Regions from separate parts of the Streptomyces sp. NPDC085944 genome, predicted to be linked through region 1. Evidence: riboswitches for the same ligand, from Rfam matches in the RefSeq annotation. Region 1 holds a riboswitch; the other holds the start of a gene.
What was found. Region 1 has a riboswitch for glycine ahead of gcvT (glycine cleavage system aminomethyltransferase GcvT). Riboswitches for the same ligand answer to the same signal wherever they lie in the genome.
Positions count from the first base shown of each region.

Region 2: another riboswitch for glycine. It lies ahead of gcvP (aminomethyl-transferring glycine dehydrogenase); the one in region 1 lies ahead of gcvT (glycine cleavage system aminomethyltransferase GcvT).

Region 1 covers NZ_JBFBJX010000005.1:122,971-127,173, reverse strand. Annotated here, with positions in the region: gene AB0P07_RS11365 (enhanced serine sensitivity protein SseB C-terminal domain-containing protein) at 1-130, opposite strand, end outside; gene AB0P07_RS11360 (enhanced serine sensitivity protein SseB) at 299-1,066, opposite strand; gene AB0P07_RS11355 (AAA family ATPase) at 1,168-1,836, opposite strand; glycine riboswitch at 2,014-2,107, shown strand; gene gcvT (glycine cleavage system aminomethyltransferase GcvT) at 2,262-3,380, shown strand; gene gcvH (glycine cleavage system protein GcvH) at 3,517-3,894, shown strand; gene glyA (serine hydroxymethyltransferase) at 3,909-4,203, shown strand, end outside.
Region 2 covers NZ_JBFBJX010000002.1:8,675-12,877, forward strand. Annotated here, with positions in the region: gene AB0P07_RS03675 (MerR family transcriptional regulator) at 1-206, shown strand, start outside; partial or broken gene AB0P07_RS03680 (DNA polymerase IV) at 296-1,827, shown strand; partial or broken gene AB0P07_RS03685 (PRC-barrel domain-containing protein) at 1,749-2,120, opposite strand; glycine riboswitch at 2,271-2,366, shown strand; gene gcvP (aminomethyl-transferring glycine dehydrogenase) at 2,544-4,203, shown strand, end outside.

The sequences.
Region 1 (4,203 bases):
GCATCCAGACCTGGCCGGAAGTGGGGGTGGCGAGGGCGCGCAGCAGGGCCTCGTAGGCGTCGTAGCGCCCGGGCGTCACCTGGCGCAGCATGTGCTCGACCTGTCCGGTCGTGGTGCCGCTGGCGCTCACGCGTATCGCCCCTTCGAGAAGTTCCCCCGGTGTCGGGTCCAGCTTACGGCTCCGCCGGGCGCGGGGGGCCTATGAGCTCGGGGCTCCTCGCCGTCCGGCGGGTGCGGCGCCGCTGTGGCTGGTCGCGCAGTTCCTCGCGCCCCTTCTCGGCGTTTTCCTGGACGGCGATTACAAGTCACCGTCGTAGAAAGGCCTGACCCTCTCCCGCATCCAGTCGCAGACCGGGTCCTGGGCCGCCTCCAGGAGGACCAGGTTGACCGGGTAGTGCAGGGGGGACCTGGTGAGGGCGCGACCGAGGGCGTCCAGGGGGAGGGCGCGGGCGTCGCCCTCCCAGTGGGTGAGTTCGACGCCGATGTACAGGACCGGGTCGGCGGTCTCGACGGCGGCCAGGCAGCGGCGTGCGGTGCGGACCACGCCGGTGGCGGCGAACTCGGCGGAGGCGGCGGCCAGGAAGTCCACCGGGTCGTCCTGCCAGTCCGGCTCGAAGAGGCGGACCCGGCCGCCGGACGCGGGCCCGTCCAGCGGGGTGCGTCCGGCCCGGCACAGCTCGGCCACGGCGGGCGGCGGCAGCGGGATGCCCACCACGCCCTCCGGGTTCACCGCGATCCCGACCTGCGGGGGCAGGCCGCGGGCGAACTCCACGGCGGGGGCGACGGTGTACGCCATCTGCGCCCCGGCGACCTGACGGAACTGTTCCTCGGAGCTGAACACCGGTACGTAGGCCTGGCCGTCGATCTCCAGCGAGGGCAGGTCGAGGGGGCCGCTGTGCGGGCCGCCGCCGCTCGGCAGGGGTATCCACAGGAAGCTGCGGCCGAGGACCTCCACGATCCGGCCGCCGGCCGTCGGGACGCCGAGGGACGCGGACAGCACCTCCTCCAGCTCGTTGCCGGGCCACCCGCCGTGCGGATGGGGGTGTGCCTGTGCCGGGAAGTCCATCTGCCTACCTACCGCCTGCCTGGTACCGCCGTTCACGGCCGCTTGGTGGCCGCTTCGTGGCTGAAAGGCTAACCCGTTCGGCCCCGCGGCCCTACCGTGCGTCACCCCGTGAAGGCGACCCGGCGCAGAGTGTCGGCCGCCGCCCGGTCAAGGACGACCGCCGAGGCGCAGCCGGCGGGCACGGTGCCCCCGGTCACCGCGCGCAGCAGGCGGGAGTTGGCCGCGCGGTGGCGCAGGAACGCGTACCGCGACACGCCCCGGCCGCGCTCGCGCTGGCCGGCCAGTGCCGCGTCGGGAGCGACGTCGAGGATCAGCAGGTGGAGGGTGCCGTCGCGGCGGCGGGCCTCGCGGGCCAGCCAGCCGCGCACCCAGGCCTGGGTGCCGCAGTCGTGCACGACGACGCCCTCGCCGGAGCGCAGCGCGCGGCGCAGCCCCGCGTAGTGGGCGAGGCGGACCAGGGGGCGGTAGAGCGCGTACGGCAGCAGGCGCGGCATGCGCCGGTCCCAGCGGTCGCGGGTGTCCTGGGAGTCGACGCGGCGGCCGCGCACGGTGCGCCGCATCAGCGTGGACTTGCCGCTGCCGGGCAGACCGGTGATCACCACCAGGTCGCGGGGTCCGAAGAGGAGGGCGTGCGGGCTGCGGCCGTCGCGGCCCCTGAGGTCCCGGACGACGGGTGCGGGCAGTGGGGCGCAGGCCTCCGGGGCGGGAGAGGCGGGCTGCTTGGGCAGCGCGAGTCCCGAGGTCGTGGCGTACGCCGTGGTCCTGTTCACCGTGATCGTCCTCCCCTGGGGCGGTACACGAGTACCTCCCCGTCGAGTGTAAAGAGAAGGTAATGCGCAGGTCTCGCGTTTTCGTTCGCTTACTGCCACAAGCCGGTTACAGATCACGGTCTGCCACGGATGGGCCGGGCGTGCAATGATGGCGGCGCCAACTGCATACCGGCCGTTTGAATCCGCGCGGGAGAGTCCCCGGCCGCGCCGGGGCGCCGAAGGAGCAAGTCCCTCCCTTGAATCTCTCAGGCACCGTTACCGCGCGGGCGAGGCACATCTGAAAAGCGGACCGCCCCGACGGCGGTCCCACCCAAGGTGCAAGCCCTGATCGCCGTACTCCGGTGGCCGTGGCGAACCTCTCAGGTTCCGATGACAGATGGGGAGGACCGACCTCGCCACGTCCTGTCCTGGGAGACGACCGACCGATGAGCAGTTCCGCACTCCGCCGTACCGCGCTCGATGCCACGCATCGCGCGCTGGGCGCGACGATGACCGACTTCGCCGGCTGGGACATGCCGCTGCGCTACGGCTCCGAGCGCGAGGAGCACGTCGCGGTGCGCACCCGCGCCGGGCTCTTCGACCTCTCGCACATGGGCGAGATCACCGTCACCGGACCGCAGGCGGCCGAGCTGCTGAACTTCGCGCTGGTCGGCAACATCGGCACCGTGAAGCCGGGCCGGGCGCGCTACACCATGATCTGCCGCGAGGACGGCGGCATCCTGGACGACCTGATCGTCTACCGGCTGGGCGAGTCCGCGTACATGGTGGTCGCCAACGCCTCCAACGCCCAGGTCGTGCTGGACGCGCTGACCGAGCGCGCGGCCGGCTTCGACGCCGAGGTGCGCGACGACCGCGACGCCTACGCGCTGCTGGCGGTGCAGGGCCCCGAGTCCCCGGGCATCCTCGCGTCGCTCACCGACGCCGACCTGGACGGCCTGAAGTACTACGCCGGTCTGCCCGGCACGGTGGCGGGCGTCCCGGCGCTGATCGCGCGCACCGGTTACACCGGCGAGGACGGCTTCGAGCTGTTCGTGAAGCCCGAGCACGCCGTCGAGGTGTGGCAGGCGCTGACCAAGGCGGGCGAGGGCGCGGGGCTGGTCCCGTGCGGCCTGTCCTGCCGGGACACGCTCCGCCTGGAGGCGGGCATGCCGCTGTACGGCAACGAGCTGACGACCTCGCTGACGCCGTTCGACGCCGGTCTGGGCCGGGTGGTGAAGTTCGAGAAGGAGGGCGACTTCGTCGGGCGCGCCGCGCTGACCGAGGCCGCTTCCCGGGCGGAGCAGAACCCGCCCCGCGTCTTGGTCGGCCTGGTCGCCGAGGGCCGCCGGGTGCCGCGCGCCGGGTACCCGGTCGTCGCGGGCGGCGAGGTGATCGGCGAGGTCACCTCCGGCGCCCCGTCCCCGACGCTGGGCAAGCCGATCGCCATGGCGTACGTCGACGCCGCGCACGCGGCCCCGGGCACGGAGGGCGTCGGCGTGGACATCCGGGGCAGCCACGAGCCGTACGAGGTCGTGGCGCTGCCGTTCTACAAGCGCCAGAAGTAGACACTGGGCGGCGCCGGCCCCCGGTGTCCCCGGCGGCACCGGACGCCTGCGTCCCCGGCGGCGTCGACCCCGTGTGACGTACCGCCCCACCACCCCCTTCACCAGCCACTTCCTCGCGTACAGGAGAATTCAGGCCATGAGCAACCCCCAGCAGCTGCGCTACAGCAAGGAGCACGAGTGGCTGTCGGGCGCCGAGGACGGCGTCTCGACGGTCGGCATCACGGAGCACGCGGCCAACGCGCTCGGTGACGTCGTCTTCGTCCAGCTCCCCGAGGTCGGCGACTCGGTGACCGCGGGCGAGACCTGCGGCGAACTGGAGTCGACCAAGTCCGTCTCCGACCTGTACTCCCCCGTCTCCGGCGAGATCGCCGAGGTCAACGAGGACGTCGTCAACGACCCGTCGCTGGTGAACAGCGCCCCCTTCGAGGGTGGCTGGCTGTTCAAGGTGCGGGTCACGGACGAGCCGGCCGACCTGCTCTCCGCCGACGAGTACACCGCCTTCGCCGGCGCCTGAGGAGTCACGACCGCATGTCGCTTCTGAACACACCCCTGCACGAGCTGGACCCGGACGTCGCCGCCGCCGTCGACGCCGAGCTGGACCGCCAGCAGTCCACCCTCGAGATGATCGCCTCGGAGAACTTCGCCCCGGTCGCGGTCATGGAGGCCCAGGGCTCGGTCCTCACCAACAAGTACGCCGAGGGCTACCCGGGCCGCCGCTACTACGGCGGCTGCGAGCACGTCGACGTGGTCGAGCAGATCGCCATCGACCGGGTCAAGGCCCTCTTCGGCGCCGAGCACGCCAACGTGCAGCCGCACTCGGGCG
Region 2 (4,203 bases), on a different contig from region 1:
TATACGAGTGCACCTCCCCCGACGAGGTGCACGCACTGCTCCAAGGCGGTCAGGGCATCTTCGGGATCGCCGTCGGAGCGGTGTGGCGGGACGTGGAGAGCGCGCTGTCCCAGCTGCACGGGGAGCGGATCGACACCGGCGAGACCCTCGTCGGGCACAATCCGGCCGACGAACTGGCCCGGCGACGCAACAACCGGGCGGTCTGAACGCCGCCGCGCGCACCGATCTCTTCCCCCGGGCGATCCTCCCGCGGGTGACGGCGGCATTGTCAGTGGCGTAGGGCAGCATCGGAGATGTGAGAACCGAGCCCACGATCCTGCATCTCGACATGGATGCCTTCTTCGCCTCGGTGGAGCAGGCGTCCAAGCCGAGCCTGCGTGGGAAGGCGGTCGTCGTGGGCGGCCTCGGACCACGCGGCGTGGTCGCCACCTGCTCGTACGAGGCGCGGGTGTTCGGGGTGCACTCCGCGATGCCCATGGGCCAGGCGCGCCGGCTCGCTCCCCACGCCGCCTATCTCGTTCCGCGCTTCGAGCTCTACCGGTCGATCAGTGAGCAGGTCATGCGGCTGCTGCGGGAGCTGTCGCCCCTGGTGGAGCCGCTGAGCCTGGACGAGGCGTTCGTGGACCTGGAGGCCGGCCGGACGGCCTGGGACGCGGCGTCGGCGCGGCTCGCCGGGACGAAGCTGCGCGCGGACATCCGCGCCGTCACGGGCCTCACCGGCTCCGTCGGGCTCGCCGCCTCCAAAATGCTCGCCAAGATCGCCTCGGAGGAGGCCAAGCCCGACGGACTGGTCCTCATCCCGCCGGGGACGGAGCGGGCCATGCTGGAGCCGATGACCGTGCGGACGCTCCCCGGGGTGGGACCGGCCACGGGGGACCACCTGCGCCGGGCGGGGATCACCACGGTCGGCGAGATCGCCGAGGCCGGCGAGGACGAGTTGGTGCGGCTGCTGGGCAAGGCACACGGCCACGCGCTGTACGCCATGGCGCTGGCGCGGGACGAGCGGCCGGTGGTGGCCGAGCGGGAGACCAAGTCGGTGTCGGTCGAGGACACCTACGACGTGGACATCCACGACCGGGTGCGGGTCGGCGTAGAGGTGGGACGGTTGGCGGACCGCTGCGTGCGGCGGCTGCGCGCCTCCGGCCTGTCCGGGCGCACGATCGTGCTCAAGGTCCGCAGATACGACTTCTCGACGCTGACGCGCTCCGAGACGCTGCGCGGGCCCACCGACGACCCGGCGGTGGTCCGGGAGGCCGCCGCGAGACTGCTGGACTCGGTGGACACCACGGGCGGCGTGCGGCTGCTCGGGGTGGGTGTGAGCGGCCTCGCCGACTACACGCAGGAGGACCTGTTCGCCCAGGCGGCGGGGGACCGCCCCGAGGAACCTGCCGAGGAGCCCGAGACCGTGCCCGTCGAGCAGCACAGCCCCTCGCCCGCGGAGCGCCGGTGGCCCGCGGGGCACGACGTACGGCATGCGGAGCTGGGGCACGGGTGGGTGCAGGGCAGCGGACTCGGCCGGGTCACCGTCCGGTTCGAGACGCCGTACTCCGAGGTGGGCCGGGTGCGGACCTTCCCGGTGGACGACCCTGAGCTGGTCCCGGCGGACCCGCTCCCGCTGGTCGCCCCCGCGGTGCGAAGACCGGGTGGAGAACCCGCCGGCCGGCCCGGCGGCGGAGCCGGCGGGGACGGGGCCGCGAGACGGGTGGCCGGGTAAGGGGTGCCCGGATGGCGCGGGCGGTGCGTCAGCCGTCGTCCTTGCCCTTGCCGGCCAGCTTGCCGAAGTCGTGGTCGGGCGGCGGGGGAGAGGCGGCCACGTCCAGGCCGTAGTGGTGGTAGAGCTGGAGCTCCTGTTCCGGCGAGAGGTGCCGGCCGACGCCGAAGTCGGGCGCCTCCTTGATCAAGGAGCGGTCGAAGGGCACGCGCAGGGCGCCGTCGACCAGCTCGCTGGGCTCCAGGGGGACGAAGGCGTCCCGGCTGAAGAGGCCGGTACGTATCGCCGCCCACTCCGGCACGCCGGTGGCATCGTCGAGGTACACCTCGTCCACGGTGCCGATCCTCGTGCCGTCGCGGTCGAACGCCTTGCGGCCGATCAGGTTCCGCGGATCGATGTCTGTACGCACGGGGCCCTCCACTTGATCGCACCACTGGGCCGCACTGGGGTCGCACACCAGCCGCCTAATCATCCGTAAGTACTACAAAAGAGCACAAGTGGCCGGTCGGCCACTCGAGGGTCGTGCGGGTGCCTCGCTGGTACGCTGGCAAACGGCCGCTGACCCCGCGCGGGAGAGTCCTCCGGACACCACCGGAGGCGCCGAAGGAGCAAATCCTCCCCGGAATCTCTCAGGCTCACGTACCGCACGGACGAGGTCACTCTGGAAAGCAGGGCGGGTGTCGACGGCTTCCGCTCTCACCGACGGTGAAAGCCGGGAGAGCCCCAGGGCTCGCCCGGTGAAGCTCTCAGGTTGAGATGACAGAGGGGGAGGCCGTCCGGGTACCCGCGCCGTGGTGCCCCTCGAAGGTCGTCAGACCAGGAGGCCTCCGCAATGACCGCCCACCGCACTCCGCTCTCCGAGCTCGAACAGGCCATGCCCTTCGAGCAGCGCCACATCGGCCCCGACCACGAGGCCCGGGCCAAGATGCTCGCGCAGGTCGGTTACGGCTCGCTCGACGAACTGACGGCCGCCGCGGTGCCGGATGTGATCAAGAACGCCGACCGGCTCGACCTGCCGGGCGCGCGCTCCGAGGCCGAGGTGCTGGCCGAGCTGCGCTCCCTGGCCGACCGCAACCAGGTCCTCGACTCCATGATCGGCCTCGGCTACTACGGCACCTTCACCCCGCCGGTCATCCTGCGCAACGTCATGGAGAACCCGTCCTGGTACACGGCGTACACGCCGTACCAGCCGGAGATCTCCCAGGGCCGCCTGGAGGCCCTGCTGAACTTCCAGACGATGGTCGCCGAGCTGACCGGTCTGCCCACCTCCGGCGCCTCGCTGCTCGACGAGGGCACCGCCGCAGCCGAGGCGATGGCGCTGTCCCGGCGCATGGGCAAGAACAAGAAGGGTCTGTTCCTGGTCGACGCGGACGCCCTGCCGCAGACCGTCGCCGTGATACAGACCCGGGCCGAGCCGACCGGCGTAGAGGTCGTGGTCGCCGACCTGAGCGCGGGCATCCCGGCCGAGCTCGCCGAGCGGGAGATCAACGGCGTCCTCGTCCAGTACCCGGGCGCCTCCGGAGCCGTCCGCGACATCAAGCCGGTGATCGACCGGGCGCACGAGCTCGGCGCGCTCGTCACCGTCGCCGCCGATCTGCTCGCCCTCACGCTGCTCACCTCGCCCGGCGAGCTGGGCGCGGACATCGCCGTGGGCACCACCCAGCGCTTCGGCGTGCCGATGGGCTTCGGCGGACCGCACGCCGGTTACATGGCGGTGCACGAGAAGTTCGCCCGCAGCCTCCCCGGCCGCCTGGTCGGCGTCTCCGTGGACGCCGACGGCAACAAGGCCTACCGCCTGGCCCTGCAGACCCGCGAGCAGCACATCCGCCGCGAGAAGGCCACCAGCAACATCTGCACCGCTCAGGTGCTGCTCGCCGTCATGGCCGGCATGTACGCCGTCTACCACGGCCCCGAGGGCCTGCGGGCCATCGCGCGGCGCACCCACCGGTACGCCACGATCACCGCGGCCGGTCTTGCCGCCGGTGGCGTCGAGATCGTCCACGGCGCCTACTTCGACACCGTCACCGCGCGGGTGCCCGGCCGGGCCGACGCGATCGTGCACGCCGCCCGCGAGAACGGCATCAACCTGTGGCTCGTCGACGCCGACCACGTCTCCTTCGCCTGCGACGAGACCACCACGCGGGCCCAGGTGGCCGGCGTGTGGAACGCGTTCGGCGTCGAGGGCGACGTCGAGGCGCTGGACGCGGAGGCCGGGGACACGCTGCCCGAGGCGCTGCTGCGCACCGACGACTTCCTGACCCACCCCGTCTTCCACCAGCACCGCTCCGAGACCGCGATGCTGCGCTACCTGCGCCGCCTCGCCGACCGGGACTACGCGCTGGACCGCGGCATGATCCCGCTGGGCTCCTGCACGATGAAGCTCAACGCGACCACCGAGATGGAGCCGGTCACCTGGCCCGAGTTCGGCGCGCTGCACCCCTTCGCGCCCGCCGGGCAGGCGCAGGGCTACCTGACTCTCATCCGTGAGCTGG